4 regions of the Pseudoclavibacter sp. 8L genome follow, and region 4 is predicted to be linked to each of the others. Evidence: predicted binding sites of a transcription regulator. Region 4 holds the regulator's gene; each other region holds the start of a gene.

Region 1 (7,060 bases), on a different contig from region 4:
ATCTCCGATTTGTGAAGATGTCTTTCGTCTCCGGCGTGTCACCGACCGGATGGTGCCCCCGCTGGGGCGCTGAGGCTCGCGGTCGTGTGCTCTGGGCAGTGGAGCGCGCGCTTGCCGCAGTCCTCGCAGGCGACGAAGCGCTCCCTGCAGGAGGGGTCGGTGCAGTTCTGGGTGCGGTGCGTCGGCGTCTCGCATTCGCGGCAGCGGCCGAGGATGTCGGTGTCGGGGCCGAATTCGAGGTGCTCGCGTGCGTCGAAGACCGCGAGGGAGCCCTTCCAGAGTCCCTCGTTGCCGAACTGCTCCGCGTACCGGACGATGCCGCCGTCGAGCTGGTACACCTCGCTGAAGCCGCGCTTGAGCATGAGTGCGGAGAGGACCTCGCAGCGTACGCCTCCCGTGCAGTAGGTGACGACGGGCTTCGACTTGAGGTCGTCGTACTTGCCCGATTCGAGCTCGGCGATGAAGTCGCGGGTGGTTCCGGTCTCCGGAACGATGGCCCCCTCGAAGCGGCCGATCTGCGCCTCGATCGCGTTGCGGCCGTCGAAGAAGACGATCTCGTCGCGCGATTCGACGAGTGCGTGGAGCTCGTCGGGGGCGAGGTGGGTCCCGCCGCCCTTGACGCCGTGCTCGTCGACCTCGAGCTCGCCCGGTGCTCCGAAGCTGACGATCTCGTCGCGCACCTTCACGCTGAGGCGTGGGAAGTCGAGGCTCTGTCCCTGCTCGTCGAGTCCAGTGCCCTCCGACCACTTGTAGTCGGCATCCTTGAAGGCCGCGTACTCCCGGGTGGTGCGCACGTAGCGCTTGAGCGCGTTCAGCTCGCCGCCGAGGGTGCCGTTGATGCCGTCCTTGGAGATCAGGATGCGCCCACGCAGCCCCAGGGACGCCGCGAGGTCGCGCTGCCAGAGGCGGATCGCCTCCGGGTCGGCGAGGGGAGCGAAGGCGTAGTAGAGCACGATCTTGGGGACAGCCATGAGGACGATTTTAGGTGAGGGGCTCACGCCGAATGTCCGTGGGTCTGCGTACCCTTGCGGCATGCCAGATCGGGTCATGTCGCTCTATCGGCCGGCGGCGCCGGTCGATGTGCAGCAGACCCTGTCTCCCCTCATGCGGGGCAGGCGAGATCCGACGTGCTGGGTGCATCCCGTGTCGCGCGACGTCTGGCGCACGTCCCACTCGCTGGCGGGAGGCGCGACGACGGTGTTCCGCCAGGCGCGGGAGGGGGTGCGGATCGTGTCGTGGGGTGAAGCTGCTGAGATCGCGGTCGATGAGGCTCCCACGCTGCTGGGCAGCGACGACGACTGGAGCGAGCTCCGCCTCGACGCCCTGCCGGAGCTGGCGGATGTGCGGCGACGGAACGAGGGGATGCGGCTCCCCAAGTCAGGTGCGGTGTTCGAGGCGCTGAGTGCGGCGATCATCGAGCAGAAGATCACGGGCCTCGAGGCGCATCGCGCGTGGGACATCCTGCACCGCGACCACGCCGACGCGGCGCCAGGGCCGGCCGGTCTCGTGCCGCGGCACCTGCGCTTGCCGCTCACGCCGGAGCAGTGGCGGCGCATTCCGAGCTGGGATTGGCACCGGGCCGGCGTCGACTCCTCGCGATCCGGAACGGTCATCCGCTCGGCGACGGTCGCCTCGGCGCTGGAGCGCACGAGCAGCCTGCCGACGGGGTCGGAGGAGCCGCTTCGCCGTCTTCGCTCGATCGTGGGCGTCGGTGTGTGGACGGCCAACGAGACCGTGCAGCGCTCGCATGGCGACCCCGACGCTCCGAGCTTCAGTGATTACCACATCCCCAACATGGTCGGATGGGCGCTCGCGGGCTGCGACGTCGACGACGACGGCATGCGGGAGCTGCTCGAGCCGTGGCGCGGACATCGCGAGCGGGTCGTGCGGCTCATCAAGCTCGCGGGCAACCCGCGCCCGAAGCATGGCCCGCGTATGACCGTGCAAGACCACCGCTCCCACTGAGCTTCGCGCCCCGCGTCGACGCGCGCTGACTTCCTTCGAGGGTGCGTTCGCCCAAGGCTGACGGGGTTTTCAGCGAATTTTCTGGCACTCGAGGGGGCGGAGTGCTAATTTTCTGCTCAAGGAAGTTGACACCAGTCGACTCAAGTTCACCGCACCGTCTCGCGTAGACGAGCGTGCGTACAAGGAAGGGGAAACGACATGGCACGCGTCTTCGATCCGTTCCAGGAGATGGAACGACTTTTCCAGGGAGCACCGAACAGCCCGCGTTCGATGCCCATCGACCTCTACCGCGAGGCCGACCACTACATCCTCACCGCTGACCTGCCCGGCATCGACCCGAGCTCGATCGACGTCGACCTCGACGGCCAGCAGCTGACGATCCGGGCCGAGCGCAGCACGGTCAACGCCGAGGGGGCCAAGTGGCTCGTCCGTGAGCGCAACGGCGGCAGCTACCTCCGCCAGTTCACGCTCGGCCAGGGGCTCGACACCGAGCGCATCGCGGCGAGCTACGAGCATGGCGTGCTGACCGTGACCGTGCCGGTCAGCGAGCGCGCGAAGCCACGCAAGATCGAGGTCGAGAGCGGCACGAAGGTCGAGACCATCCAGGCCTAAGGGGCCCGGTGATCGCAGCTTCGTGATGCGAACCCAGTAATGCAGAGAGGGGCAGCGCCGACTGGCGCTGCCCCTCTCTGTAACTCCGCGTTTCGGCACGTGCCCGCGACGCGCGCTTTCGCTGGTCAGGCGGCGTGGAGTCCCGTCCCTGCTTCTTCCGCGTCGCGGGCGAGCTTCGCGGCCGCCGCGTATCGGCTGCGGAGCGCCGCGTCAGGGGCAGGCTCGAGGCGAGCGATCGTCTCGACGGGCCAGTCCGGACGTGTCCCGGTCGCCACCCAGGCGGCCTGGCGGGCCGCGCCGTCGGCGACATACTCGCCGGGTGCTGGGATCTCGACGGGCACATCGAAGAGGGTCGGCGCGACGGCGCGCACGCCCTCGCTCAGCGCGGCGCCGCCGATGAGCATGACTCGCTTCGCCTCGACACCGAGCGCACGGTGGGCGTCGAGTGCCTGCGCGAGGCTGCCGAGCATGCCCTCGACTGCGGCCCTGGCGAGGTTCTCGCGGGTGAATGAGCCGCGGGTCATGCCGAGGAGCGATGCGGTCGCATCCGGCAGGTCGGGGGTGCGCTCCCCGTCGAGGTATGGCACGAACGCGAGACCACCGGAACCGACGGGGGCGGATGCGGCCAGCCGACCGAACTCCTCATGGTCGACGCCGAGCACCTCGGCGGTCGTGTCGATGACACGTGCTGCGTTGAGGGTCGCGGACAGGGGAAGGAATGCTCCCGTCGCGTCCGCGAACCCGGCGAGCCCGCCGCGGGGATCGACCACCGGTCGGTCGGCGACGGAGAACACGGTGCCTGAGGTGCCGATGGAGACGACGACGTCGCCCGCGCGCGCGTTGAGGCCGAGCGCCGCGCCGGCGTTGTCGCCGGCGCCCGCGGCGACGAGCGCGCCGGCCGGCGTCTTCCCCGCGACCTCGTCCGGTCCGAGCACACGAGGCAGGATGGCGTCGTGGCCGAGGGCCGCGATGAGCAGCTCGCGGTCGTAGTCGAGCGTGAAGGGCGACCAGTAGCCGGTGCCCGACGCGTCGGAGCGGTCGGTCGTGAGCTTCGTCAGGTCCGGGCCGAGGGGGCTCTCATCTGCGGGGCCGTAGCCGAGGAGACGCCACGTGAGCCAGTCATGGGGGAGGGCCACGGCTGCGACGCGCGCCGCGTTCTCGGGCTCCGCATCCCTCAGCCAGCGCAGCTTCGTGATGGTGAAGGAGGCAACGGGCACGAGTCCCGTGCGCTCGACGAGCGCAGCCTGGCCGAACTCGGCGATGAGGTCGCGTGCTGCGCCTGCGCTGCGGGTGTCGTTCCAGAGGAGGGCGTCGCGGACGACGCGGCCCTCGGCGTCGAGGGCGACCATGCCGTGCTGCTGGCCGGCGACGGAGATCGCCGCCACGTCGTCGAGCCCGCCCGCGGCCTCGGTCGCGCCCTGGACGGCCGCCCACCAGTTCGCCGGGTCGATCTCCGTGCCGGGGAGGTGAGCTGCGCGCCCCTGGCGGACGAGCGCACCCGTCGCCGCATCGCGGATGACGAGCTTGCAGCTCTGCGTACTCGAGTCGAAGCCGGCGACGAGCATGGTGGTCTGCTTTCTGTAGGGCGAGTGCTGTGTTGAGGTTCAGGTAGTGATCGAGCATGCACGACAGAGCTGGGGCGGATGCACGCGCGTGGTGAGTGCATCCGCCGCAGCTCTGCGAGGGGGACGGGGGAGCCCGTCAGCTGTTGGGACGTGGACTAGCCGCGTGCGCCCATGAGGTGCTCGAGCGCGAGCTGCTGCAGGCGCACGAAGCCGAAGCCCTTGCCGTTGAAGTAGGCGTTCGCGTCGAAGTCCTCGAAGGCGGAGCGGTCAGCGAGGAAGTCGTCGTACGTCTCGCCCTCGCCGAGCGTGTTCGTGGAGAGCTCGTCGACGCGGGACGCCGCGAGAGCCTCCTGCACCTCGGGGTCGGCGCGGAACGCAGCCGCGCGCTCCTTGAGGAGGAGGTAGGTGCGCATGTTCGCTGCCGCCGACTCCCAGACGCCCGTCTCGTCCTCGGTGCGCGAGGGCTTGTAGTCGAAGTGACGCGGGCCCGTGTAGGTCTGGCCGCCGTTGGGGCCGCCGTTCTCGAGCAGGTCGACGAGCGCAAACGCGTTCTGCAGGTCGCCGTGGCCGAACACGAGGTCCTGGTCGTACTTGATGCCGCGCTGGCCGTTGAGGTCGATGTGGAAGAGCTTGCCCTGATAGAGGGCCTGCGCGATGCCTGCCGCGAAGTTGAGGCCGGCCATCTGCTCGTGCCCGACCTCGGGGTTCACGCCGACGAGCTCCGGGCGCTCGAGGGTCTCGATGAAGGCGAGTGCGTGGCCGACCGTGGGGAGCAGGATGTCGCCGCGGGGCTCGTTCGGCTTCGGCTCGATCGCGAAGCGGATGTTGTAGCCCTTGTCGGTGACGTAGTCGCCGAGGAGGTTGACGGCCTCGCGGTAGCGCTCGAGGGCCTGGCGGATGTCCTTCGCGGAGTCGTACTCCGCACCCTCGCGGCCGCCCCACATGACAAACGTCTCGGCGCCGAGCGACGCGGCGAGGTCGAGGTTGCGGAGGACCTTGCGCAGCGCGAAGCGGCGCACGTCGCGGTCGTTGGAGGTGAAGCCGCCGTCCTTGAACACGGGAGCGGAGAAGAGGTTCGTCGTGACCATGGGAACCACGAGCCCGGTCGCATCCAGTGCGCCACGGAGTCGGGAGATCTGCGAGTCGCGGACCTCGTCACTCGAGCCGAACGGGAAGAGGTCGTCGTCGTGGAAGGTGAGGCCGTAGGCGCCGGCTTCTGCGAGCTTCTCGACGACGTGCACGACGTCGAGGTCGGCGCGCGTCGGGCCGCCGAACGGGTCGGTCCCGTTGTAGCCGACGGTCCACAGACCGAATGAGAACTTGTCTGCGGGGGTGGGAGTCAGAGACATGGGAGTCCGTTCTAGGTATCGTCGTTGATAAGTTCCAGAGAGCAACATATAGCACTTCGTTGTGTCACTTCCACCACGAGTTCCGGATGGGACACGGTTCGGATGGTGCTTGGGGCCAGTTTTGTCACGAATCTGACACGGGGTTGCACAACCTGACCCAAGTGGGTATATGTTTGGCGCGACAACTTAGGGCAACACATTTCAGAGAGGAAATGACCGTCATGTCAGCAACGAAGAAGTTGCTCGGTCTCGCAGTCGTTGGAGGCCTCGCACTCGGTCTCACCGCATGCGACGCGCCAGCAGACCCAGCAGCAACCGGCGAAGCAGGAGCAGCAGTCGAGGTCGAGAGCGTCGGCATCTCGATGCCAACCCGCGAGCTCGAGCGTTGGATCAACGACGGAGCGCAGCTCCAGAGCAAGCTCGACGAGGCCGGCTTCACGACCGACCTGCAGTACGCCGAGAACGACCCGGACACGCAGATCTCGCAGATCCAGAACCAGATCGCATCCGGAGTCGACGTGCTCGTCGTCGCCGCCATCGACGGCTCGGTGCTCGCACCGGTGCTGCAGGATGCGGCTGACGAAGGCATCACGATCATCGCCTACGACCGCCTCATCAACGACACGGAGAACGTCGACTACTACGCGACGTTCGACAACTACGCGGTGGGCAAGCTCCAGGGCGAGTACATCGTCGACAGCCTGGACCTCGAGAACCAGCCTGGCCCGTTCTACCTCGAGCCCTTCGCCGGCAGCCCGGACGACAACAACGCCAAGTTCTTCTTCTCCGGAGCCTGGGACGTCCTCAAGCCGTACATCGACGAAGGCAAGCTCGTCGTCGCCTCCGGCAAGTCGCCGGCATCGAACGATGACTGGGCTTCAGTCGGCATCCAGGGCTGGGAGAGCGCTGGCGCTCAGGACGAGATGGAGAACCGTCTCGCCTCGAACTACAGCGACAAGAAGGTCGACGTCGTTCTCTCGCCGAACGACAGCCTCGCCCAGGGCATCGCGGAGGCGCTCGTCTCCTCCGGCTACACGCCCGGCTCCGAGTGGCCCATCCTCACGGGTCAGGACGCTGACAAGGCATCGGTCACGAACATCCTCGCCGACAAGCAGTCGATGACGGTCTGGAAGGACACCCGCCTCCTCGGCGACCAGGTCTTCGCCATGGTCGAGTCGCTCAAGGCAGGCACCGAGGTCGACGTCAACGACACCGAGAGCTACGACAACGGCGTCAAGGTCGTCCCCTCGTACCTCCTCGACCCCGAGGTCGTCACGAAGGACACCGTGCAGGAGAAGCTCATCGACAGTGGCTTCCTCAAGGCATCGGACGTCGGACTCTAACGAGTCACCGACACCACACACTGAACGCGCTCGGGCTGGCTGTGCCCCCACACCAGCCCGAGCGCGCTTCTGTTGCAGCTCGCGCCCTCGAGGCGCAGCAGTGCCGAGCGTTGATGCTCGGAAAGTGAGACGGAGCAATGGTGCAAGACGACACAATCCTGAAGATGTCGAACATCGTGAAGGAATTCAGCGGTGTGCGAGCCCTCGCGGGCGTCGACATCGAAGT
Region 2 (7,060 bases), on a different contig from region 4:
GGTGCGCTCGCCGCGCGACTGCAGTGCGCCGAGCGAGCCCATGCCGCGGTAGCTCTTGAACTGCTTGCCGTTGACGAAGATGAGGTCGCCTGGCGACTCGTCGGTGCCAGCGAGCAGCGATCCGACCATGACCGCGGATGCGCCCGCGACGAGCGCCTTCGCGATCTCGCCCGAGTACTGCAGGCCGCCGTCGGCGATGACCGGCACGCCAGCGGGGGTCGCGGCCAGCGACGCCTCGTAGACGGCTGTGATCTGAGGGACGCCGACTCCCGCGACGATGCGCGTCGTGCAGATGGAGCCAGGACCGACACCGACCTTCACGGCGTCGGCACCCGCATCCACGAGCGCCTGGGCGCCCTCGCGGGTCGCCACGTTGCCGCCGACGACCTGCACGTGGCCCATCACCGGGTCGCTCTTGAGGCGGCGGATCATGTCGAGCACGCCGGCCGACTGGCCGTTCGCCGTGTCGACGACGAGCACGTCCACACCGGCAGCCACGAGGCGCTCCGCGCGCTCCCAGCCGTCGCCGAAGAAGCCGATCGCCGCGCCCACTCGCAGGCGCCCGGCGTCGTCCTTCGTCGCGTTCGGATACTTGTCGCTCTTGTCGAAGTCCTTCACCGTGATGAGGCCGGCGAGCTTGCCCTCGTCGTCGATGAGCGGCAGCTTCTCGATGCGGTGCTTGCCGAGGAGCTTGTAGGCGTCGTCGCCGGAGATCCCGACGGGACCGGTCACGAGACCCTCGCCCGTCATGACCTCGTGCACGCGGGTCGTGCGCTTCTCCGACTCGGGCACGAAGCGCATGTCCCGGTTGGAGATGATGCCGACGAGTTTGCCCGTCTCCTCGTCGACGACCGGCAGGCCGGAGACGCGATACTGCCCGCAGATCTCGTCGACCTCCGCGACGGTCGCGTTGGGAGTCGTCGTCACCGGATTCGTCACCATGCCGGACTCGGAGCGCTTCACGCGATCGACCATCTCGACCTGGTCATCGATCGACAGGTTGCGGTGCAGGATGCCCATGCCGCCCTGGCGCGCCATGGCGATCGCCATGCGGGCTTCCGTGACCGTGTCCATCGCCGCAGAGACGAGCGGGACGCGCAGGGTGATGCCGCGCGTCAGCCGCGTCGTCGTGTCGACCTCAGACGGGATCACGTCGGTGTGCCCGGGAAGCAGCAGCACATCGTCGTAGGTCAATCCGGTGAAGCCAAAGGGGTCCGACTCGGTCATTACGCTCCAGGAGGTATCTGGGATGCGCCGTTCGGCGGCATCCTCGTGCATCGGGAAACAGCTCAGTGGTGATGGAACAGCGAGGACCCTGGACGCATTCCCGGGACCCTCAGCTCATCAACCTCGTGTCGGCGGACCGAGTTCGTCCGCGACCGAGGGAATCTTGGCGCCAAGTCTAGCCGTGCGCACGAGGTCGATCGTGAAGAGGATGAGGGCGACCCAGACGATCGCGAACCCGATCCAGCGTTCGAGCGGCATGGGCTCCGAGAAGACCGCCACAGCGAGCACGAACTGCAGGATCGGCGCGATGTACTGCATGAGTCCGAGCTCGATGAGGCGCAGCCTCCTCGCGGCCGCCGCGAAGAGCAGGAGGGGCACGCTCGTGACGACGCCCGCGAAGAGCAGGACGCCGGTGTTGACCGCCGACACGGAGCCGAAGGTGATGCCGCCGCCGAAGAGCACCGTCCAGAGCAGGCAGATCGCGCCGATCGGCATGATGAGCGTCGTCTCGACCGCCAGACCGGAGAGCGCATCCGCCTGGACCCCCACCCGTTTCTTCACGAGCCCATACAGCCCGAAGGTCATGGCGACGCCTAGGCCGAGCCACGGGATGCGGCCGTAGCCGAGCGAGATGACGAGCACGGCGACGAGCGAGAGCCCAACGGCGACCCACTGCAGGGGCCTGAGCTTCTCACGGAGGAAGACCAGGCCGAGCGCGACGGACACGATCGGGTTGAGGAAGTAGCCGAGCGCGGCGTCGAGGGTGTGGCCCGTCGCGACAGCCTGCACATAGAACAGCCAGTTCGCCGACACCAGGACTCCTGCGATGCCGAGGCCGAGCACAACCCGCTTCTTCGAGATGAGCTCCCGGAACGGACGCCAGGCCCGCATGACGAGCACGCCGAGCAGGCAGAACACGACGCTCAGGATGATGCGCCACGCGATGAGCTCCACGGGTGTCGTCGGAGCAGTCGCCACGACGTAGAGGGGCATGAAGCCCCAGAGCGCGTACGCGCTGAACGCCAGCCAGAGGCCGGACCGAGGAGATTCCGTCACCTCGAGATCGTACGCCCGACGTCGGGCCCCTGGAACACGAATGGCGCCCGACCCCGAGGGGTGGGCGCCATGCGCGATGCTGCTCCTGCAGATGAGACCGCCCGAACCGGCGCGGCTTCAGAAGGTGAGGAGACTAGACGATCTTCGCGAGGATGTCGCGAGCGGAGAGCACAAGGAGCTCTTCGCCGCCGTACTTGACCTCGGTTCCGCCGTACTTGGAGTAGATGACCTTGTCGCCGACCACGAGGTCGAGCGGCACGCGGTTTCCGTTGTCATCGATGCGGCCGGGGCCGACTGCGACGACTTCGCCCTCCTGGGGCTTCTCCTTGGCGGTGTCCGGAATCACAAGACCCGAAGCCGTGGTCTGCTCGGCTTCGACCTGCTTGATGACGATGCGATCCTCGAGCGGCTGAATGTTCACCGACACGGTTGACCTCTTTCTCAGCGATAGGAAGTTCAGAATTAGCACCCTCCCCATGAGAGTGCTAACTCAGAGTGTAGGGGCCAGGCGGCGACGACTGCAACGCGGCGACGTCTCGTGGCGTACGCCGGTAGCGTAGTGCTGGTGCAACGCGACGAACTCCTGGCCCTCCTCACACCAGAGGCGATGACCCTGCTCGACGACGCTCCCCCCGTCGAGTCAGCGGCAGACGCGCTTGCCCTCGTGACGAGGCTGCGCGCGGCAGGAGGCTCCGCAGAGGTCGTTGCCGCCGTCGTCACGCAGGCGAAGCTCCGGCGGCGCGCATCCGCCAAGTTCGGCCCGTTCGCCGAGCGGATGCTCTTCACCGACGCGGGCCTGCAGCAGGCCACGCGACTGCAGGTCGCGGCGCACCACGCGAACCGGTTCAGGCAGGCCGGTGCCGTGAGCGTGGCAGACCTCGGCTGCGGGATCGGCGCAGACTCCATGGCATTCGCATCGCTCGGTCTCGAGGTCACCGCATTCGACGTCGACGAGGTCACCGCCGCGATCGCGGCCCACAACCTGGCCCCGTTTCCCAACGCCCGGGTCAGGCACGACCGCGCCGAGGAGGTGGACCTCGCTGCCTTCGATGCGCTCTGGTTCGATCCGGCCCGCAGGACCACCAGCGGCGGGAGCACGGCACGCCACTTCGATCCGGCCGATTGGAGCCCATCCCTCGACTTCGTCTTCGCCGCCGGGCGCGAGCGCGCGACGGGAATCAAGCTGGGACCGGGAATCGACCACGCGTACCTCCCAGAAGACGCGGAGACGCAGTGGGTCTCCTCCAACGGCGACCTCGTCGAGGCGACGGTGTGGATGCACGACACGGCGAGGGCAGGCATCCGCCGCTCGGCCCTCGTGATCGGCAGGCACGGCACCGCCGAGCTGACGACCGGCGAGGACGTCCGGGATGCGGACGTCGCTGCGCTGGGCGCCGTGCTCTACGAGCCGGACGCGGCGATCATCCGTGCACGCCTCATCGGCGACCTCGCTCGCTCACTCGAAGCGTCGATGATCTCGGAGAGCATCGCGTGGATGACAGCTGACCACTTCACGCCGACGCCCTTCGCGAGCGCGTTCTCGGTCCGAGAGGTGCTGCCCCTGCATGCGTCGTCGCTCAAGGGCGAGCTGCGGAAGCGAGGCATCGGCGTGCTGGAGATCAAGAAGCGGGGGGTCGACATCGACCCGGCGGAATTCAGGCGGAAGCTCTCGCTCAAGGGAGACGAGTCCGCGGTGCTCATCCTCACGAGGATCGGCGACAAACGCGTCGCCATCCTCGCCGATCGGCTCAGCTGAGGGCCACCGAACCGTCGGTCCTCGTCGTTCCTAGACGACGAGCACCACGACGAGCGTCACGATGGCGAGAAGGACCGCGAGGCCACCGGCCACCAGCCCCACGACGGCAAGCGTGCGTCCGAGGCCCTTCGGGGCACGAAGTCCCGCGATTCCGAGCCCGACGGCGCCGAGACCGAACACCAGCGACACGATGTACGCCCACCCGGGAAGCAGGAGGAGAAGCAGCGAGAGCGCGCCGAGCGCGACGCCGATGATCCCGAGCACCGGCGCAGGAGGCTTCGGCTGCTGGCCGTATCCCTGCACGCCGAACTGCTGGCCGGGCTGCTGACCGTACTGCCCCTGCTGCGGGGCTCCGTACTGCGGCTGCCCGAACTGATCCTGCTGCGGGGCTCCGTACTGCGGCTGCCCGTACTGGTTCTGCTGCGGCTGGCCGTAGCCCTGCCGCGCGGGAGCCTGCTGCTGGCCGGACGGCTGCTGGGCGCCGTAGCCAGTCGAGTAGCCAGGCTGCTGCTGGCCGTAGCCGCCGTCAGCCGGGCCATACCCGGGCTGCTGCTGGCCGTTCCCACCAGGCTGCTGCCCGTACTGCTGGTCGTTCTGCTGCCCGTACTGCGGCTGAGAAGGCCCGTACGACCCCTGGCCGTACTGGCCCTGGCCGGGCTGGCCCTGGCCGGGCTGCTGCGCGCCGAAGGGCGGCTGGCCGTTCTGGTGCTGGCCATTCGGGTGCTGGCCGTTCTGCGGCTGGCCGTTCTGGTGGGGCTGCTGCGGGTACTGGGGGCCGTTCGGGTCAGACATGGTGTCCTTCTCAGTCGTCGACAAGGCTGCAGGTGCTGATCAAGCTTAGAGTGCGGGCGGATGCGTCCACCCGCACTCCTGCCGGTTCTTTCAGCGGGTGATCAGTATCCGTAGGACGACATGTCGCCGAGGAACATGGCTGCGACGACGATGCCGATGATCGCCACGATCACCGAGAGCACGATGGCTGCGATCGAGACCCAGAGGCCCCAGACGCGCAGCGGGCCGGCCTGCGGCTCCCGCGACTTGGCCATGATGGCGCAGACCAGGCCTGCGATACCGAGGGGAAGTCCGAGGAACGCCGTCACGAAGGTGAGCAGGATGCCCGCACCGCCGAGGGACAGCGCGACGATGCTGAGCGTGCGCTTGGGAGCCGTGGACTGTGCCGGGTAGCCGGGCGTCGCGTAGCCCTGCGGTGCCCCATAGCCCTGCGCCTGCCCCTGCGACTGCGGAGCGGCGTAGGCCGGAGCTGCACCAGCGGGAGCCTGGCTCGCGGACGGAGCCTGACCGTACGGAGCCGCGCCGGGTGCCGCGGCTGGCTCGCTCGGTGGCGTGTAGCTCACCGAACCAGATGCCGCGGGCGGCGTGGAGCCGCTGCCCGACGACGGCGCCGAGTAGTCGGTCCCTGATGCAGTAGGCGCCGAGTAGTCAGAGCCAGAGCCGGGCGCGGCTGGCGGCGCGAAGCCGCTGCCCGACGCGGCAGGGGCGGAGGAGTCAGAGTACGGCGCGGCCGGCGTCGAAGCGTCGGTGCCCGAGACGGCGGGCGGCGTGTAGTCGGTGCCGGTAGCTGCGGGGGCGGAGTAGTCGACCGACTCAGCAGGTGGCGTGTACGCGGCCGGCGCCTCGTACTGGGGAGGTGTGCTGCCATCCTCCGGGAGCCGTGGCTTGTCACCTGGGGTTGCGTTGCTGTCGCTCATTGCGGAGCTCCTTCCGGTTCAGCCGTTTTCGCGGCGGTTGAGGCTGGTGTTCACGTGCGTGGAGCAAGCGGCGACGCCTTCAGTGGCGCACGCCCATGTCCTAGGTTCCCAGGGTTTGACTGGGAACCGTCACACAAGGTTCAGGAAGGCCCACGTTCAGTAGGAGCTGAGGCCCCCGAGCAGTCCGATTCCTCCGAAGAAGAGGAGGGCGAGGACAAGCAGGAGCAGGAGTCCGAAGACCGAGATGAAACCGAGCACGATAGCGGTGATGGCGAGCGCCCGTCCGCGCGGCTCACGACGCAGCGCGATGAAGCCGCACACGATGCCAGCGATCCCGACCATCCACCAGACGAACTGGAGGACGGGGATGAGCGAGACGAAGAAGGAGCCTCCGCTCAGGCACAGGGCCACGATGCTCAGGGTCAGCGTCCCGGCAGCAGCCGGGCGAGGCGCCGTGTACGGCGCCTGAACGTAGGGCGTCACCGGATAGGCGAGGTGCTGCGAGGGGGCCGCCTGCGCCCCATGGCTACCGGGGCCCCAGCTCTCGCTCGGCGCGGTGTGGCCGTAGCCGGCTTCCTGTCCGTAGCCGAAACCCTGACCGTAGCCCGCATCCTGCCGGTAGCCCGAGTCGTGCCCGTAGCCATTCCCGTCGCCGGAGCCGGGGATCTCGCCTCGCGCCTCCCGCGGCTCGCCGACGGGCTGCGCGCCGACGTTCGGGGCCGGTATCCGCTCGACGGGGCCATCTGGTGTCGACCAGGTCATGTCCGCTCCTTTCGAGAGGTGATGAGATGCTCCAACGTTACGGCGACCTGCTCAACGCCACGTCATCCCCATGGCCTCGGGTTCGTCATCCCGCAGGATGACTTCGAACCTCGCAGGGCACGGCTCTCGCTGGAGCGCTGACTCAGGCGACGATGAAGGCGAAACCAACGCAGCCCACGACCGCCGCCGCAGCGAGCACGAGCGCGAGAATCCAACCGCGGTGGCGCCGCCCGAGCACCGCGAGCAGGAGCGCCACTGCGCCGAGACTCGCCCCGAGGTACAGGGGCCAGAGCGGCGAGGGGGTCACGGATGCGGAGAGCGAGACAGCGAGGACTGCCGCAGCAAGCGACAGCAGCACGGAGAGGATGATCGCGAGGCGACTGAGCCCGAGCCCAGAAGGCACCGGTGCCGTCCCGGCGCGAGCAGACGCAGGAGCCATCGCGGCCTCCTGCACGTGCGCGACCGCCGGGTCGATGCCCTGGCCCTGCTCCGGACTCTGGCGCTCCGCTGATCTGGGCGCAGAACTGCCATCGACGGGAGCAGACTTCTC
Region 3 (7,060 bases), 1.0 Mb from region 4:
CTGTAGCTCGACCGATCTCGACGAGGAGCGAGGCGGAAACGACGAAGCGGGCGGCTCCGTGAGGAGCCGCCCGCCTGTTGTCGTGCGCGTGGTGCTTAGAAGTCCATTCCAGCGCCCGGGTCCATCGCCGGTGCGCCAGCCTTCTCGGGCTTGTCGGCGACGACGACCTCGGTCGTGAGGAAGAGACCAGCGATCGAAGCTGCGTTGAGCAGCGCGGAGCGCGTGACCTTCACCGGGTCGAGCACTCCAGCCTCGATGAGGTTGACGTACTCGCCGGTTGCGGCGTTGAGGCCCCAGCCGTCTTCGAGTCCAGCGACCTTCTCGGCGACGACGCCGGGCTCGAGGCCAGCGTTCGTCGCGATCTGCTTGAGCGGTGCGAGGATGCCGACCTTGACGATGTTGACGCCGGTCGCTTCGTCGCCCTTGAGCTCGAGCTTGTCGAGAACGCGTGCGCCAGCCTGGATGAGGGCGACGCCACCACCGGCGACGATGCCCTCTTCGACGGCAGCCTTCGCGTTGCGGACTGCGTCCTCGATGCGGTGCTTGCGCTCCTTGAGCTCGACCTCGGTCGCAGCTCCGGCCTTGATGACGGCGACGCCACCGGCGAGCTTCGCGAGGCGCTCCTGGAGCTTCTCGCGGTCGTAGTCGCTGTCGCTGTTCTCGATCTCGGCGCGGATCTGTGCAACGCGGCCGGCGATCTGCTCGGGCGAGCCAGCGCCCTCGACGATCGTCGTCTCGTCCTTCGTCACGACGACCTTGCGGGCCGTGCCGAGGAGGTCGAGCGTCGTGTTCTCGAGCTTGAGGCCGACTTCCTCGCTGATGACCTGTCCACCGGTGAGGATGGCGATGTCCTGCAGCTGGGCCTTGCGGCGGTCGCCGAAGCCGGGAGCCTTGACGGCAACCGACTTGAAGATGCCGCGGACCTTGTTGACGATGAGCGTCGCGAGAGCTTCGCCCTCGACGTCCTCGGCGATGATGAGGAGCTGCTTGCCGGCCTGGATGACCTTGTCGACAACAGGAAGGAGGTCCTTGATGTTGGAGATCTTGCCGTTGACGATCAGGATGTAGGCGTCCTCGAAGACGGCTTCCTGGCGCTCGGGGTCGGTCACGAAGTACTGCGAGAGGTAGCCCTTGTCGAAGCGCATGCCCTCGGTCAGCTCGAGCGTGGTGCCGAACGTGTTCGACTCCTCGACGGTGACGACGCCTTCCTTGCCGACCTTGTCGATCGCCTCGGCGATGATCTCGCCGATCTGGGCGTCAGCAGCCGAGATCGATGCGGTGGCAGCGATCTGCTCCTTGGTCTCGACCTCCTTGGCGGATGCGAGCAGCTCGGCGACGACGGCCTCGACAGCCTTCTCGATGCCGCGCTTGAGCGAGATCGGGTCTGCTCCTGCTGCGACGTTGCGGAGGCCCTCGCGGACGAGCGCCTGAGCGAGGACGGTGGCCGTCGTCGTGCCGTCACCGGCGACGTCGTCGGTCTTCTTCGCGACCTCCTTGACGAGCTCGGCACCGATCTTCTCGAACGGGTCGTCCAGCTCGATCTCCTTGGCGATGGACACGCCGTCGTTCGTGATCGTGGGCGCGCCCCACTTCTTCTCGAGCACGACATTGCGGCCGCGTGGGCCGAGCGTGACCTTCACCGCGTCGGCGAGCGTGTTCAGTCCACGCTCAAGCCCGCGACGGGCCTCTTCGTCAAAAGCAATGATCTTCGACATATGTGTACTGCGTCCTTTCCGGACGTGGTTCGTGAGGTTCGTGGTTGGCACTCGAACGAGGCGAGTGCAAGTCCATATTGGCACTCGGCCCTGTCGAGTGCAAGCCGCCCCGACGCCTTCTCGCTGCGGGCGAACGAGGACGGGAGATCCCGCGCCTGGCACGGAAAACGACGCCGACCCCCAGAGGGGGTCGACGCCGCTTGTCGTCGAGGATCAGAGTGCGCGGACGGACTCCGCCTGGGGGCCCTTGTCGCCGGCCCCGATCTCGAATTCGACCTTCTGTCCCTCTTCGAGAACGCGGTAGCCCTGCATCTCGATGGCCTTGTAGTGCACGAACACATCCTGTGCAGCAGCGCCGTCGAGCGCGTCCACAGTGATGAAGCCGTAGCCCTTGTCAGCGTTGAACCACTTCACGGTTCCGTTCGCCATGTTTGTCTCCATTGCTCAGTAGTACTCGCCAGCACCAGCCGGCGGAGCCCTGCATGCGTGCGAGGGGGACGAACGATGGTGCCCAGGACTCGAGCAAGATACTAGGTCGCGACCTGTTGAGCGTGGAAGCCGAAAACCGTGATCACGTCACCTGGCGACGTTTTGTTTCCAGATGTTCACATTCGTGGAACACAAGGCGCGCATTCCCCGGTGAAAGCCCGGGGCTTTTGCCCTACCCGGCGAGGTCGAGCCCGACGATGACCACGATCGTGCCAGCGGCAGCGACGTTCGGATCCAGCACCGCGGTGCCCCCGCCGAGCGACTGCACGAGCGCCAGGGCAGCAGCCTCCTGAGCGGGGTCATTGTAGGAGACGGTGGTCGTCGCGTAGTCGGAGGTCGGTGCATCCGCCGTCTCCGTCACATTCCAGCCAGCGGCAGCGAGCTCGGTGGTCGTTCCACCGGCGACGCCAGCCAGCTCGGTGCCGTTGAGCACGCGGACGGCGACGTTCGGGTCGAGCTGCGGCACGACCTCGGCCGGCGCTTCCTCGACCGGGGCAGCCTCGGCCGGCGTCTCGCTGGTCTCAGGCTCGGCGGACGGGCTGAACGAGACGGCGCCATTGATGATCTGCATGGCGACCGCCGCGACGGCGACGATGACGACGACGGCCAGCAGGCCCCAGAGCCACGAGGCGAGCTTGGCGAGACGGGTTCGGGGCGCACGATGCGCGCCGCGCCTGTCGAGGCCGGGTGGGATGTCGTCGAAGCGATCCTTGGGGTAATTCACGTGTCTACCGAATCCGTCCTGAGGTGGGAGAGGCGCTGGACATGCGCTGCTCGCGCCGCAGCTGGCGCTCATCCGCCCGCCGCTCGCGCGCACGCCGCAGGCGGCCGACGAGCATCGGCTGATGAGCGAGCGCAGCTGGTGTCTCGATGAGCGTAGCGAGATTTCGGTAGTACTGCGTCGTCGACCAGCCGAAGCGATCCCTGATCGCCGCCGCCTTCGCTGCGTTCTGCCGCGGATTCAGGTCTTCGAAATCCAGCAGGGCGCGCTCGAGGTCGCTGAGCTCCACGTCCCGTTCCATGGAGGAAGTGTACGAGCAAGGCTCACGGACTGGACTCACGCAACGCGCGTATGCTCGTTCCTCCCTGACCGCTCCCAGCGGTCTCGTCGATCTCCAGGAGGCACGGTGTCCTACGCCGTCAACAAGCCCGATTCCGAGTGGCGCGCTGAGCTCACGCCGCAGGAGTACCACGTGCTGCGCGAGGCAGGCACTGAGCGGGCCTACACGGGAGAGCTCCTTGAGGAGGGACGCGCCGGACTGTACACCTGCCGTGCATGCGGCTCCGAGCTCTTCAAGGCCGGAACGAAGTTCGACTCCGGATGCGGGTGGCCGAGCTTCTACGAGTCGGTCCGCCCCGACGCAGTCCAGCTGCTCGAGGACCGCTCGCTCGGCATGGTGCGCACCGAGGTGCGCTGCGCGAACTGCGGGTCCCACCTCGGGCACGTCTTCCCCGACGGCTTCGGCACCCCGACGGGCGACCGCTACTGCATGAACTCGCTCTCGCTCTCCTTCACACCGGACGACGAGACGCCCTCCGAGTAGGGAGAGCATCACCCGAGTGGCCATGCGGTGCGCACCTCGCGCACCGCATGGCTATGATGGTGCCGCTGCGATTGCAGCAGGCCGACTTAGCTCAGCTGGTAGAGCACCGCTCTTGTAAAGCGGATGTCGCGAGTTCGAACCTCGCAGTCGGCTCCAGAATCCTCACCGCCCCGCGCGAGTCCCTCGTTGCCTCCGTGTTCCGAAAGCGGCCCGAACTATACTCGGCTGGATGCACGAGCACACGACTGCGCAGCGCGCACCGCGCCCTCAGCGCACGACCGCAAGTCGCGGTGTGCTCGGACTGACCATCGGCGCAGGCCTGATCCTCACGCTCATCGCGATCAGGACGTTCACGGCTTCGCTCGACGACGCACCGGCCCTCGGCCCGATCAGCGACTTCGTGACGCTCTCTTTGAGCGTCGTCATCGAGTCCATGCCGTTCATCGTGCTCGGCATCCTGCTCTCGATCGTCGTCCAGCATTGGCTCCCGCCGGGCTTCCTGATGCGCATCCTGCCGCAGAGCCCCTGGCTCCGCCGCGCCGTGATCTCCCTGTTCGGCATCGCTCTGCCCGTCTGCGAATGCGGCAACGTGCCCCTCGCCCGCGGCCTCGTGCTCCGAGGCTTCACCCCAGCAGAGTCGATCACGTTCCTGCTCGCGGCGCCCATCCTGAACCCCATCACGATCGTCACGACGTACCAGGCATTCGGCTGGGACCACGGGATCCTGGCGGCCCGTATCATCGGCGGCTTCGTCATCGCCAACGTCATCGGCTTCCTGTTCAGCCGCCACCCGAGACCGCAGGAGCTGCTCACGCCGAGCTTCGCCGCCACCTGCGAGCTGGAAGCGAAGCACGGGCACGGGGGCCGCTCCGGCGTCCGCGACCGCTTGCGGGCGAGCGCGTCGATGTTCGGCGCCGAGACCTCCACGATGCTCCCCGCGCTCTTCATCGGCTCCGCCATCGCGGGGGCCATCCAGGTCGGCGTCTCGCGCGATCTCCTCACGACGCTCGGCGAGCATCCCGTGCTCTCGGTGCTCGTGCTCATGACGCTCGGCTTCGTCATCTCGATCTGCGCGAACGTCGACGCGTTCTTCGCGCTGTCATTCGTCGGGACGTTCATGCCCGGCGGGATCGTGGCCTTCCTCGTGATGGGGCCCATGATCGACGTCAAGATGCTCGCGCTCATGCGCACGACCTACACGAGCGCGGTCCTCGCGCGCATCACCCTCATCGTCGCGCTGTCGGCCTTCACCCTCGGACTCGGAGTGAACCTCATTGCTTGAACGACTGCTCTCCAGATGGCGCGGGGTCGCGCTCACGCTCTTCACCGTCGTCGCGACGGTCTGGCTCTCCATGACGGGCGGGCTCTCGCTCTACATCCACCCCCGCTACTTCGTGTTCACCTCGATCATGGCCGTCATCGGCGGCATCCTCGCGATCGCGGCCATCGCCGTGACGCCGGGTCGCGACGACCACGACCACGACCACGACCACTCGCATGAGTCGGATGCCCTCGGCACGTCGACCACACGGAGAGGCAACCGCCGCCCGCGGCTCGGCGCACGTCAGCGCATCGCCGTGATCGCCTCGACGACCGTCACGCTCGTCGTCGTCGCGACGGCGTTCGTTGCGCTCATCATCGCGCCGCCGGTGACGCTGAGCTCCGCAGCGGTCGAGAACCGCTCCCTCAACGCCAACGCGCAGACCGTGGACTCCCCGATCTCGGAGGGCGAGACGCTCCGGGGCCGCGACACCAGCTCCTTCACCGTCAAGGACTGGGCCGCGATGCTCCGCCAGGGCGACGGAGAGCAGCAGGTGCTCGGCGAGCGCGCGAAGCTCGTCGGTTTCGTGACCGAGGACCCGGACGCACCGGATGCCTTCATCCTGGCGCGCTTCGTCGTGAACTGCTGCGCGATCGACGCAGCCCCGGTCGGTGTCGCCGTGCACCAGCCCGGTTGGCAGGGCACCTACCCCGTCGATTCCTGGGTCGAGGTCGACGGCGCGTTCGTCACGAACCCCAGCGCGTCCAGCGCCGAGCGTGTCGCGCTCATGCCGACGACCATCACCGCGATCGACCAGCCGAGCGATCCCTATGTCTACTGATCTCGCCTCGGGCGGACGCCGCTTCCGGAGGACGTTCATCCTGGCGGTGATCGTGCTCGCCCTGCTCGCCGCTGGGCTCGCCGTCGGCAACATCCTGCAGGGCCCGCGAGTCGCGTCGACGGCGGTCAACGCCATCGGCACGGTCGAGCAGCAGGGCACCCGCCTCGTGCTGACACCCAACCAGCGCCTCCGCGAGATCGACCCCGCGCAGGTCGTCCTCGAACCAGCCGCCGCCTACAGCCTCACGGAGGAGAACGGCACGATCACGGTGACGTTCGAGCAGCTGCTCGCCTATGACACGAACTACACCCTCACGGTGGCGGATGCCGTGAGTTCCTCGACGGGCGTCGCGTCGACCCTCGAGACCGAGTTCACGACCCCGCCCCTCGAGGTGTCGACGCTCGTTCGCGGGGCGATCTCGACCAGCGGGACACTCGAGGACCGCGTCATCGAGACGAACGTCTCCGGCGGGGGTGAGCCGAGCATCCTGTTCAGCGCCCCGCGCATCCAGGAGTACGCCCTCACTGACGCGTTCGTCGCGGTCATCGAACAGGACTCCGCCGGCCTCGGCACGGTCGGCGTCGCACCTCGCGCTGAGCCCGGGCCGGCTGTCCCGCTGAACGTGGACGCGACTGGGAGCTTCTCGAGCCTCGCCGCCGACGCGGCGAGCGGCCTCATCGGCTTCGTCATCGACGGTGTGCACGCTGACGGGCAGACCGAGCTGGTGCGCTCGCTGTTCGTCTTCGACACGAGCGACACGTCGTTCCGGCCCACGCAGGTGGCCGGAACGGACGGCACCCCGCTGATGGTCTCGACGTGGGCGTTCGCGCCGCGCACGGGGGCCCTCATCGCGCAGACCCTCGACGAGCAGCTGTACCTCGTGAACGTGCTCGCCGGCACTCCAGCCGAGCCGATCGGCCAGGCGCAGCACTTCCATGGCTTCGTTCCCGGCACGGCCACCGCGGTAACCTCGGGTGTCGGCGGCTACACCCTCTTCGATCTGAGCTCGGGGACCGCCGAGCAGCTCACCCCAGCGCCGATGACGCTCAGCGAGACGCAGTACCTCACGCAGACGAGCGTGCTCGACCCGGAGGGAACCCAGATCTCGGCGGTCGCGGATGCGGCTGCCGGGCTCGCCGACGTCACTGTCGAGTTCGCCGACGGCGACGGCCAGCGGACGCTCTTCGATCCGGGCGACAGCGGCGAGTGG
Region 4 (7,060 bases):
GCGTCGTCTGCTCGGCCTGGCGATGGCCGTACGCTTGTGGACATGGAAACAAAGGTCGCCGTTCTGGGCGCTTCCGGCCGCATGGGAACACTGATCGCACGGATCCTCGAGACGACCGAGGGGCTCCGCCTCCATTCGGGGCTGACGAGTGCCTCTTCGCTCGATGAGATGCTCGGCGCGGATGTCCTCGTCGACGTCTCGCGGCTCGAGGCGTCGGAGACGGCTGTCCCCTTCGCTCTGGAGCATGGCATCGACGTCGTCGTCGGGACGAGCGGTTGGGATGAGCAGCGGATCGCTCGCATCTCTGACCTCGTGCCTCCGGAACGTGCCGTCGTCTTCGTCCCGAACTTCTCCCTGGGCTCGGTGCTCGGCACCGCGCTTGCGAGCGTCGCAGGGCGCTTCTTCGAATCGATCGAGATCGTCGAAGCGCACCACGACAAGAAGGTGGATTCGCCGTCAGGGACCGCCGTGCGGACCGCGGAGCGCATCGCGGCCTCGAGGGAACGGCCGCTTGCCGCTCCGAACAGCGAGCAGGACGCTCGGGGACTGCTCGTCTCGGGCGTGCCCGTCCACAGTCTGCGGCTGCGCGGAGTCGTGGCAGATCAGCAGGTGATCTTTGGGGGAGAGGGTGAGGTGCTGACGATTCGCCACGAGACGATCTCGCAGGAGGCCTATGTGCAGGGCATCAGGCTCGCCATCACGCATGCCGTCGAGACGCGGGGCACGACAGTCGGGCTCGACGGCGTGCTCGGCCTCGCGGGACTGTCGGGTCGCTCGTGAAGAGCAATCTCGCCACGAAACTCGGCGTCGCCGCCGTGACCCTGCTCCTCCTGCTCTACATCGTCTTCGTCTCGGGCATGGCGGTCTCCCTGTTCGCGGGCGATATCGTCGCCAAGGTGATGGGTGCCGCACTCATCGTGTTCCCGGTCCTCGCGGTTGTCTTCGTCGCCCGCGAGCTGCTCTTCGGGCTGCAGACGGAACGACTGCTCGGACGCATGGCCGACGCCGGAGAGCTGCCCGAGGACGACCTGCCCAAGCGACCGAGCGGACGCGTCGTCCGCGAAGCGGCCGACGAGGACTTCCCGAGGTGGAAATCTGAGGTCGAGGCCGCTCCGGAAGACTGGAGGACGTGGATGCGCCTCGGTCTGGCGTACTCGGCTTCGGGGGACCGAAAGCGAGCCAGGGCTTCTCTGCGCGAGGGCATCCGCCTCGAGAAGGCCGCTCGCGCCGGGGCGTGAGCGACCCGACTCGACGGGTCAGACCCCGGCGCCGGGCTCTGGCTCGAACTCCGGCGACTTGAGAGCCAGCTCGACCGCCTGACCTGCGGTGCGGTCCTTGAAGGTGAAGCCCGCGTCGAGCAGGCGCTTCGGACGGATCTGCTGGTCGGCGAGGAACAGCTCACGGCCCGCCTTCTGGAGGGTGAGGTCGATGAGCGTCGACGGCGCCTTGAGCTTGTAAGGTCGCCCGAGCTCGTCGGCAAGCTGCTGTTGGATCTCGTCGGCGGTCGCGGGCGCGGGCCCGACCAGGTTGTATGGCCCCTGCGCGTCGTCGGACTCAAGCAGGAAGCGGAGCGCGCGCACTTCGTCGCGCAGGCTCACCCACGGCCAGTGCTGTGTGCCGTCGCCCAGCTGCGAGAGCAACCCGACGCTTGCCAGGGTCTTCAGGACGGTCAGGACTCCGCCGCGCCCCAGGACGAGACCGGTGCGCGCGAGGACGACCCTGGTGCCTTCCGGGGCCGTCTGCGCGGCCCGCTCCCAGCGGTCGACGACACGAGGAAGGAACTCGTCGGTCTCGGGCAGCGCCGAGTCCTCGTCGAGCACCTGCCCTGGACGGTCGCCGTACGCGCCCGACGCCGAACCGTTGATGAGCAGCGCCGGGGGTGTGGACGAGGCCGCCATTGCACCGGTGATCGTGAGCGTCGCGTTGACGCGAGAGCGAAGGATCTCCTTCTTCACGTTGTAGGTCCACGGCAGCTTGCTGAGCGGAGACCCGGAGAGGTTCACAACCGCATCCACGCCGTCGAGGACCCGCGCGTCCAGGGTTCTCTGGGCGGGGTTCCACCGGAACTCGCTGGCGTCCTTCGGGTCGCGCCTGACGAGCCGCGTGACGCGGTGGCCGTGCGCGTGCAGTTCCTCGATGAGACGGTGGCCGATCATTCCGGATGCGCCGGAGACGAGAACGTGCTTTGGGGAGGTCGCCTGAGTGCTCATGACCTCGAAGGTAGTCGTGTCAGTTGGGCGCGAGCGCAACGCGGGGCCGTGCTCGGCTGATCGCGCGCCTGATTGCGCCTAGGCTGTGCGGGTGCATCACGAGAACCTCGCCCCGAGCCGGGCCCAGCCGAACGGCCATCTTGGCGCCTAGCGCCCTGCCGCTCGGTGAGCCGGTGCCGCCGAGCGGAGAGCTCCCCGCGCAGGCCCTGGTCGGCGCCGAGTCGCGAGACTTCGGCGTCTACATCCACGTGCCCTTCTGCCGCGTGCGGTGCGGCTACTGCGACTTCAACACCTACACGGCGGAGGAGCTCGGTGGGGTCTCGCGCTCCAGCTATGCCGGCGAGGTCGAGAAGGAGATGGTCATCGCCGAGCGGGTGCTGAGCGGTGCCCCTCGCCAGGTATCCACCGTCTTCTTCGGGGGCGGAACACCGACCCTCCTGCCCGTCAGCGACCTTGCAGGGATGCTCGAGGGAGTGCGCAGTCGCTGGGGCCTCGCTCCCGACGCGGAGGTCACCGTCGAGGCGAACCCCGACTCGGTTGGCGAGCGTGAGCTCGCCGAGCTCCGGGCTGCGGGAGTGACCCGAGTCAGCTTCGGGATGCAGTCCGCGGTCCCGCACGTCCTCAGCGTTCTCGAGCGCACTCACGATCCGGCGCGCATCCCGATCGTGGTCGCCGCGGCGAAGCGAGTCGGGCTCGAGCCGAGCCTCGACCTGATCTACGGCACTCCCGGCGAGTCCATCGACGACTGGCGCCGATCGCTCGACATGGCGCTGGCGCAGGAGCCGCTGCATGTGAGCGCGTATGCGCTCATCATCGAGGAGGGCACGAAGCTGGCCAGGCAGATCCGCCGCGGGGAGGTGCCCGCCGTGGACGACGACCTGCAGGCTGACATGTACGAGCTCGCAGAGGAGCGACTGTCAGCGGCCGGGTTCGAGTGGTACGAGGTCAGCAACTGGTCGCTCGACGGCAAGCACGCTTCTCGCCACAACCTCTCCTATTGGCGAGACGCGGACTGGTGGGGCTTCGGCCCCGGCGCGCACAGCCACGTGGGCGGCGTGCGCTGGTGGAACGCCAAGCATCCGAGCGCCTACGCATCGAGGCTGGCCGAGGGCATCACGCCGGCCATGGGGCGAGAAGTGCTTGACGAGGAGACGAAGCGCTTCGAGCGGATCATGCTCGGCTCACGTCTGCGGGAGGGCCTCGCGATCTCCGAGCTGGATGACTCCAGTGTCGTCGCCGAGCTCATCGCCGAGTCGCTCGTCGACGGGAGGGCCGCGTTGAAGGGCCGGCTCGTCCCGACGCTCCGCGGGCGGCTCATGGCAGACGCGATCGTCCGCCGAATCGCCGCCTGAGCCGGCTCAGCTCACGAACCGGAAGGTGACCGGGTACCGGTAGGGGAGTCCCTTGTTCGCCTGGACCGCGCCGAGAATGGCGTAGACGACGACGGCAACCCAGAGCAGCGGGTAGAGGAGCGGAACGATCAGCGCCAGCGGACCGCCGATCAGTGACAGCAGCGAGATGACGCCGATGCCGACGTACACGATCGCAGCCGTGATGCCGAAGTTGAGCGCCTCGCGGCCCTCGCTGTCGGCAAGAGGTCCCCTCCGCCGTGTGACAAGCCAGAGAATGAGCGGCCCGACAGCCGGGGCGACGATGTTGAGCAGGTGATCGAAGGTCCCGACGAGGCGGTCGCCGTCTCGTGTCAGCGGCGGTTCTGTCCCATTCTGCGGGCCAGACTGCTGGTACTGCACGCCCTGTGGGTGCCCGTAGGGAGCCTGCTGTCCGTACGGGACCTGCTGACCGTTGGGAGCCTGCTGCCCGTACGGTGGCTGCTGCCCGTAGGGTCCCGGCTGGTCGTACGGCGGCTGTTGAGGCAGATCCTGGTGTCCTGGCGGCGGGGTCGGTGCGTTCTGATCTGACACGGGGTTCCTCTCGTCGGTTTCGCTCACGCTACTGCGCGCGCCCTGCGAGGGCCTGGCATCCTGCTGGTGGCACGAGCGGAAAGCGGTAGGATTGGCAGTCTCAGGTTCAGAGTGCCAGTCCGGCTCGCAGCAGCTCGTCGAGGGAGGAGCATCGTGGTTTCAGACAGAAGCATGCAGGTGCTCCGCGTCATCGTCACCGACTACGTCACGAGTCGTGAGCCGGTGGGCTCCAAGTCGATCGCAGACCGTCATGATTTCGGCGTCTCCGCGGCGACCATTCGCAACGACATGGCGCAGCTCGAAGACGCCGAGCTCATCGTGGCCCCGCACACGTCCTCCGGGCGCATCCCGACTGACAAGGGCTACCGACTGTTCGTCGACCGGCTCGCCGAGTTCAGGCCGCTCTCCGGAGCGCAGCGTCGGGCGATCGAGACCTTCATCGAGGGCAGCGAAGACGTCGACGAGGTGCTCGGACGTTCGGTGCGACTGCTGGCGCAGCTCACCAACTCCGTCGCGATCGCGCAGTACCCCTCGCTCGCGAACGCCGCCATCCAGCATGTCGAGTTCGTCCTGCTGTCGAGCATGCGCGTCCTCACCGTCCTCATCACCGACTCGGGCCGCGTCGAGCAGCGCATTGGACATCTGCGCGCCGAAGTGAGCGTCGAGCAGCTGCACGTGCTCCGCGATCGGCTGGCCGGCCGCCTCGTCGGGAAGACGGTCGCGCGCGCTTCAGCGGAGCTCAGGGATGTCAGCGGCATCATGGGGGAGCGAGACGCGGAGCTCTTCGCTCCCGTCGTCGCCAACCTGCTTGAGCTCGTCCTGGCGCACCGTCAGGAGCGCCTCGTCATGGCGGGCACCGCGAACCTCGCTCGGACCGAACGCGACTTCCCGTCGAGCATCCTGCCCGTCCTCGAGGCCATCGAGGAGCAGGTGGTCCTCCTGCGGCTGCTCGACGAGCTCCACTCCAGCCCCGAGGCCTACTCGGTCAGCATCGGCCAGGAGAATGTCGACCTGGGCCTCGGCGAGACGGCTATCTTGACGAGCGGCTACCGCAGCTCTGGCAGCGACGCGCGTCTCGGCGTCGTCGGGCCGACGAGAATGGACTACCCGAGGAATATCCAGGCCGTTCGAGTGGTTGCGAGTTACCTGTCACGGGTGCTCGACGAGCAGCACTCGGACGACTGACCGACACCGCCAGATCACTCGGCGGATGCACCCGGCGCCTGACAACGCAGGCGTGACACACACAGATGCAAAGAAGGAGTCGCCACTCTTGGCAGACCACTACGACGTGCTCGGCGTGAGCCGTGAGGCGTCCCAGGACGAGATCAAGAAGGCCTACCGCAAGCTGGCACGCCAGCTGCACCCGGACGTCAACCCGTCCGAAGATGCCGCGGAGCGCTTCAAGTCCGTCACGCACGCCTATGACACGCTCATCGACCCCGAGCGGCGCCGGCAGTACGACCAGGGCGGCCCAGATGGGCAGTCCTTCGGTGGCTTCGGCGACATCTTCGAGACCTTCTTCGGCCAGCAGGGCTCCCGCGGGCCTCGCTCGCGTGCGGAACGCGGCCAGGACGCCCTCGTGCGCGTCGAACTCGACCTCGACGAGGTCATGTTCGGCACGCACCGAGACCTCGAGGTCACGACGGCGATCGCCTGCGAGAACTGCCAGGGCACCTGCTGTGCGCCCGGCACCTCGCCCACGACGTGCTCGGCATGCGGTGGGGCCGGGTCCGTGCAGCGACAGGTGCGCTCGATCCTCGGCATGGTCGTCACGAACCAGCCGTGCGCGCAGTGCCGCGGCTACGGCACGGTCATCGAGCACCCGTGCGACACGTGCCACGGCCAGGGGCGTGTTCGATCGAACGTGAGCATCCCGGTCGACATCCCGTCCGGAGTGGACTCCGGGCTGCGCATCCACCTTCCCGGTCGGGGCGAGGCCGGGCCAGCCGGGGGAGCGAACGGTGACCTCTACCTCGAGATCCGCGTGCGCCCGCACGAGGTCTTCTCGCGAGACGGCGATGACCTCCAGTGCGTCGTGGAGGTATCGATGGCCGACGCCATCCTGGGCACCTCGACCACGGTCGGTGCGCTCGACGGCGACGTCGACCTGCAGATCCCCGCGGGCGTGCAGTCGGGCGAGGTGCTGACCGTTCGAGGTCGGGGCATCACGCGGCTCCGCTCGACGCATCGCGGCGATCTCGACATCGCCGTACAGGTCGTGACTCCGGCGAAGCTCGACGGCAAGTCACGCAAGCTGATCGAGGAGTTCGCTGCCCGTCATCGCCACGAGGCCCCTCGCCTCGCGCGGGAGAAGCAGGGGATGTTCTCGAAGCTTCGCGACCGATTCGGTCGCTGACGTGGCGTGGCTCTACCTCGTCGAGGATCTCGACGAGGCGCTGCGCGTCGGTGACGTCGTCGAGGTGCGCGGCGCGGAGGCCAAGCACATGGCGGTCGCGCGGATGCGCGTGGGCGAACGTGTGCAGCTCGGCGACGGGCGCGGCCTCATCGTCGACGGCGAGCTCGCTCTGACTGAGCGCGACCGCGCACTCGTCACAGTCGTCGCCGCGAGACGAGTGGCGCAGTCGGCTCCGCGTGTCACGGTTGTCCAGGCGCTGGCGAAGGGCGGCCGAGACGACCTCGCCGTGCAGGTCGCGACGGAGCTCGGAGCGGCGGCGTTCGTGCCGTGGCAGGCGAAGCGCAGCGTGAGCCGCTGGGACCAGAAGGCCGAGAAGGGCCGCGAGCGGTGGTCATCCATCGCCAGGGAAGCCAGCAAGCAGAGCCTCGCCGCGTGGGTCCCGGATGTGGCTCCGCTGCACTCGACGGGTGAGGTCGCATCGCTCGCCGGTCACGCGCCGATGCTGGTCCTCGACCCGCTCGGCGACACCTCGCTGCGCCAGGCCCTCATCGAGCAGGTCCCGGCAGGCG

What was found. The regulator HrcA, encoded in region 4, represses chaperone genes, less so after heat shock. The targets are predictions, from matches to a motif close to TTNGCACTCGNNNNNNNCGAGTGCNAA.
Region 1: the regulator HrcA is predicted to act here: its motif matches at 2,047-2,073, upstream of GV007_RS01220 (Hsp20/alpha crystallin family protein).
Region 2: the regulator HrcA is predicted to act here: its motif matches at 2,746-2,772, upstream of groES (co-chaperone GroES).
Region 3: the regulator HrcA is predicted to act here: its motif matches at 1,760-1,786, upstream of groL (chaperonin GroEL).

What each region holds. Positions count from the first base shown of each region.
Region 1 is NZ_LR733185.1:269,217-276,276, reverse strand. Features, by position in the region: gene trhO (oxygen-dependent tRNA uridine(34) hydroxylase TrhO) at 39-971, opposite strand; gene GV007_RS01225 (DNA-3-methyladenine glycosylase family protein) at 1,033-1,965, shown strand; gene GV007_RS01220 (Hsp20/alpha crystallin family protein) at 2,164-2,577, shown strand; gene GV007_RS01215 (xylulokinase) at 2,703-4,142, opposite strand; gene xylA (xylose isomerase) at 4,298-5,491, opposite strand; gene chvE (multiple monosaccharide ABC transporter substrate-binding protein) at 5,713-6,834, shown strand; gene mmsA (multiple monosaccharide ABC transporter ATP-binding protein) at 6,999-7,060, shown strand, end outside.
Region 2 is NZ_LR733185.1:1,121,655-1,128,714, reverse strand. Features, by position in the region: gene guaB (IMP dehydrogenase) at 1-1,227, opposite strand, end outside; gene rarD (EamA family transporter RarD) at 1,345-2,283, opposite strand; gene groES (co-chaperone GroES) at 2,417-2,710, opposite strand; gene GV007_RS05340 (class I SAM-dependent methyltransferase) at 2,849-4,039, shown strand; gene GV007_RS19020 (hypothetical protein) at 4,070-4,831, opposite strand; gene GV007_RS05330 (hypothetical protein) at 4,933-5,748, opposite strand; gene GV007_RS05325 (DUF4190 domain-containing protein) at 5,905-6,510, opposite strand; gene GV007_RS05320 (hypothetical protein) at 6,653-7,060, opposite strand, start outside.
Region 3 is NZ_LR733186.1:1,599,169-1,606,228, forward strand. Features, by position in the region: gene groL (chaperonin GroEL) at 96-1,715, opposite strand; gene GV007_RS14250 (cold-shock protein) at 1,929-2,144, opposite strand; gene GV007_RS14255 (LytR C-terminal domain-containing protein) at 2,377-2,928, opposite strand; gene GV007_RS14260 (DUF3263 domain-containing protein) at 2,933-3,226, opposite strand; gene msrB (peptide-methionine (R)-S-oxide reductase MsrB) at 3,332-3,748, shown strand; tRNA gene GV007_RS14270 (tRNA-Thr) at 3,829-3,904, shown strand; gene GV007_RS14275 (permease) at 3,978-5,030, shown strand; gene GV007_RS14280 (TIGR03943 family putative permease subunit) at 5,023-5,850, shown strand; gene GV007_RS14285 (hypothetical protein) at 5,840-7,060, shown strand, end outside.
Region 4 is NZ_LR733186.1:550,456-557,515, reverse strand. Features, by position in the region: gene dapB (4-hydroxy-tetrahydrodipicolinate reductase) at 43-780, shown strand; gene GV007_RS09470 (hypothetical protein) at 777-1,238, shown strand; gene GV007_RS09465 (TIGR01777 family oxidoreductase) at 1,257-2,210, opposite strand; gene hemW (radical SAM family heme chaperone HemW) at 2,351-3,562, shown strand; gene GV007_RS09455 (DUF4870 domain-containing protein) at 3,569-4,132, opposite strand; gene hrcA (heat-inducible transcriptional repressor HrcA) at 4,286-5,317, shown strand; gene dnaJ (molecular chaperone DnaJ) at 5,406-6,491, shown strand; gene GV007_RS09440 (16S rRNA (uracil(1498)-N(3))-methyltransferase) at 6,493-7,060, shown strand, end outside.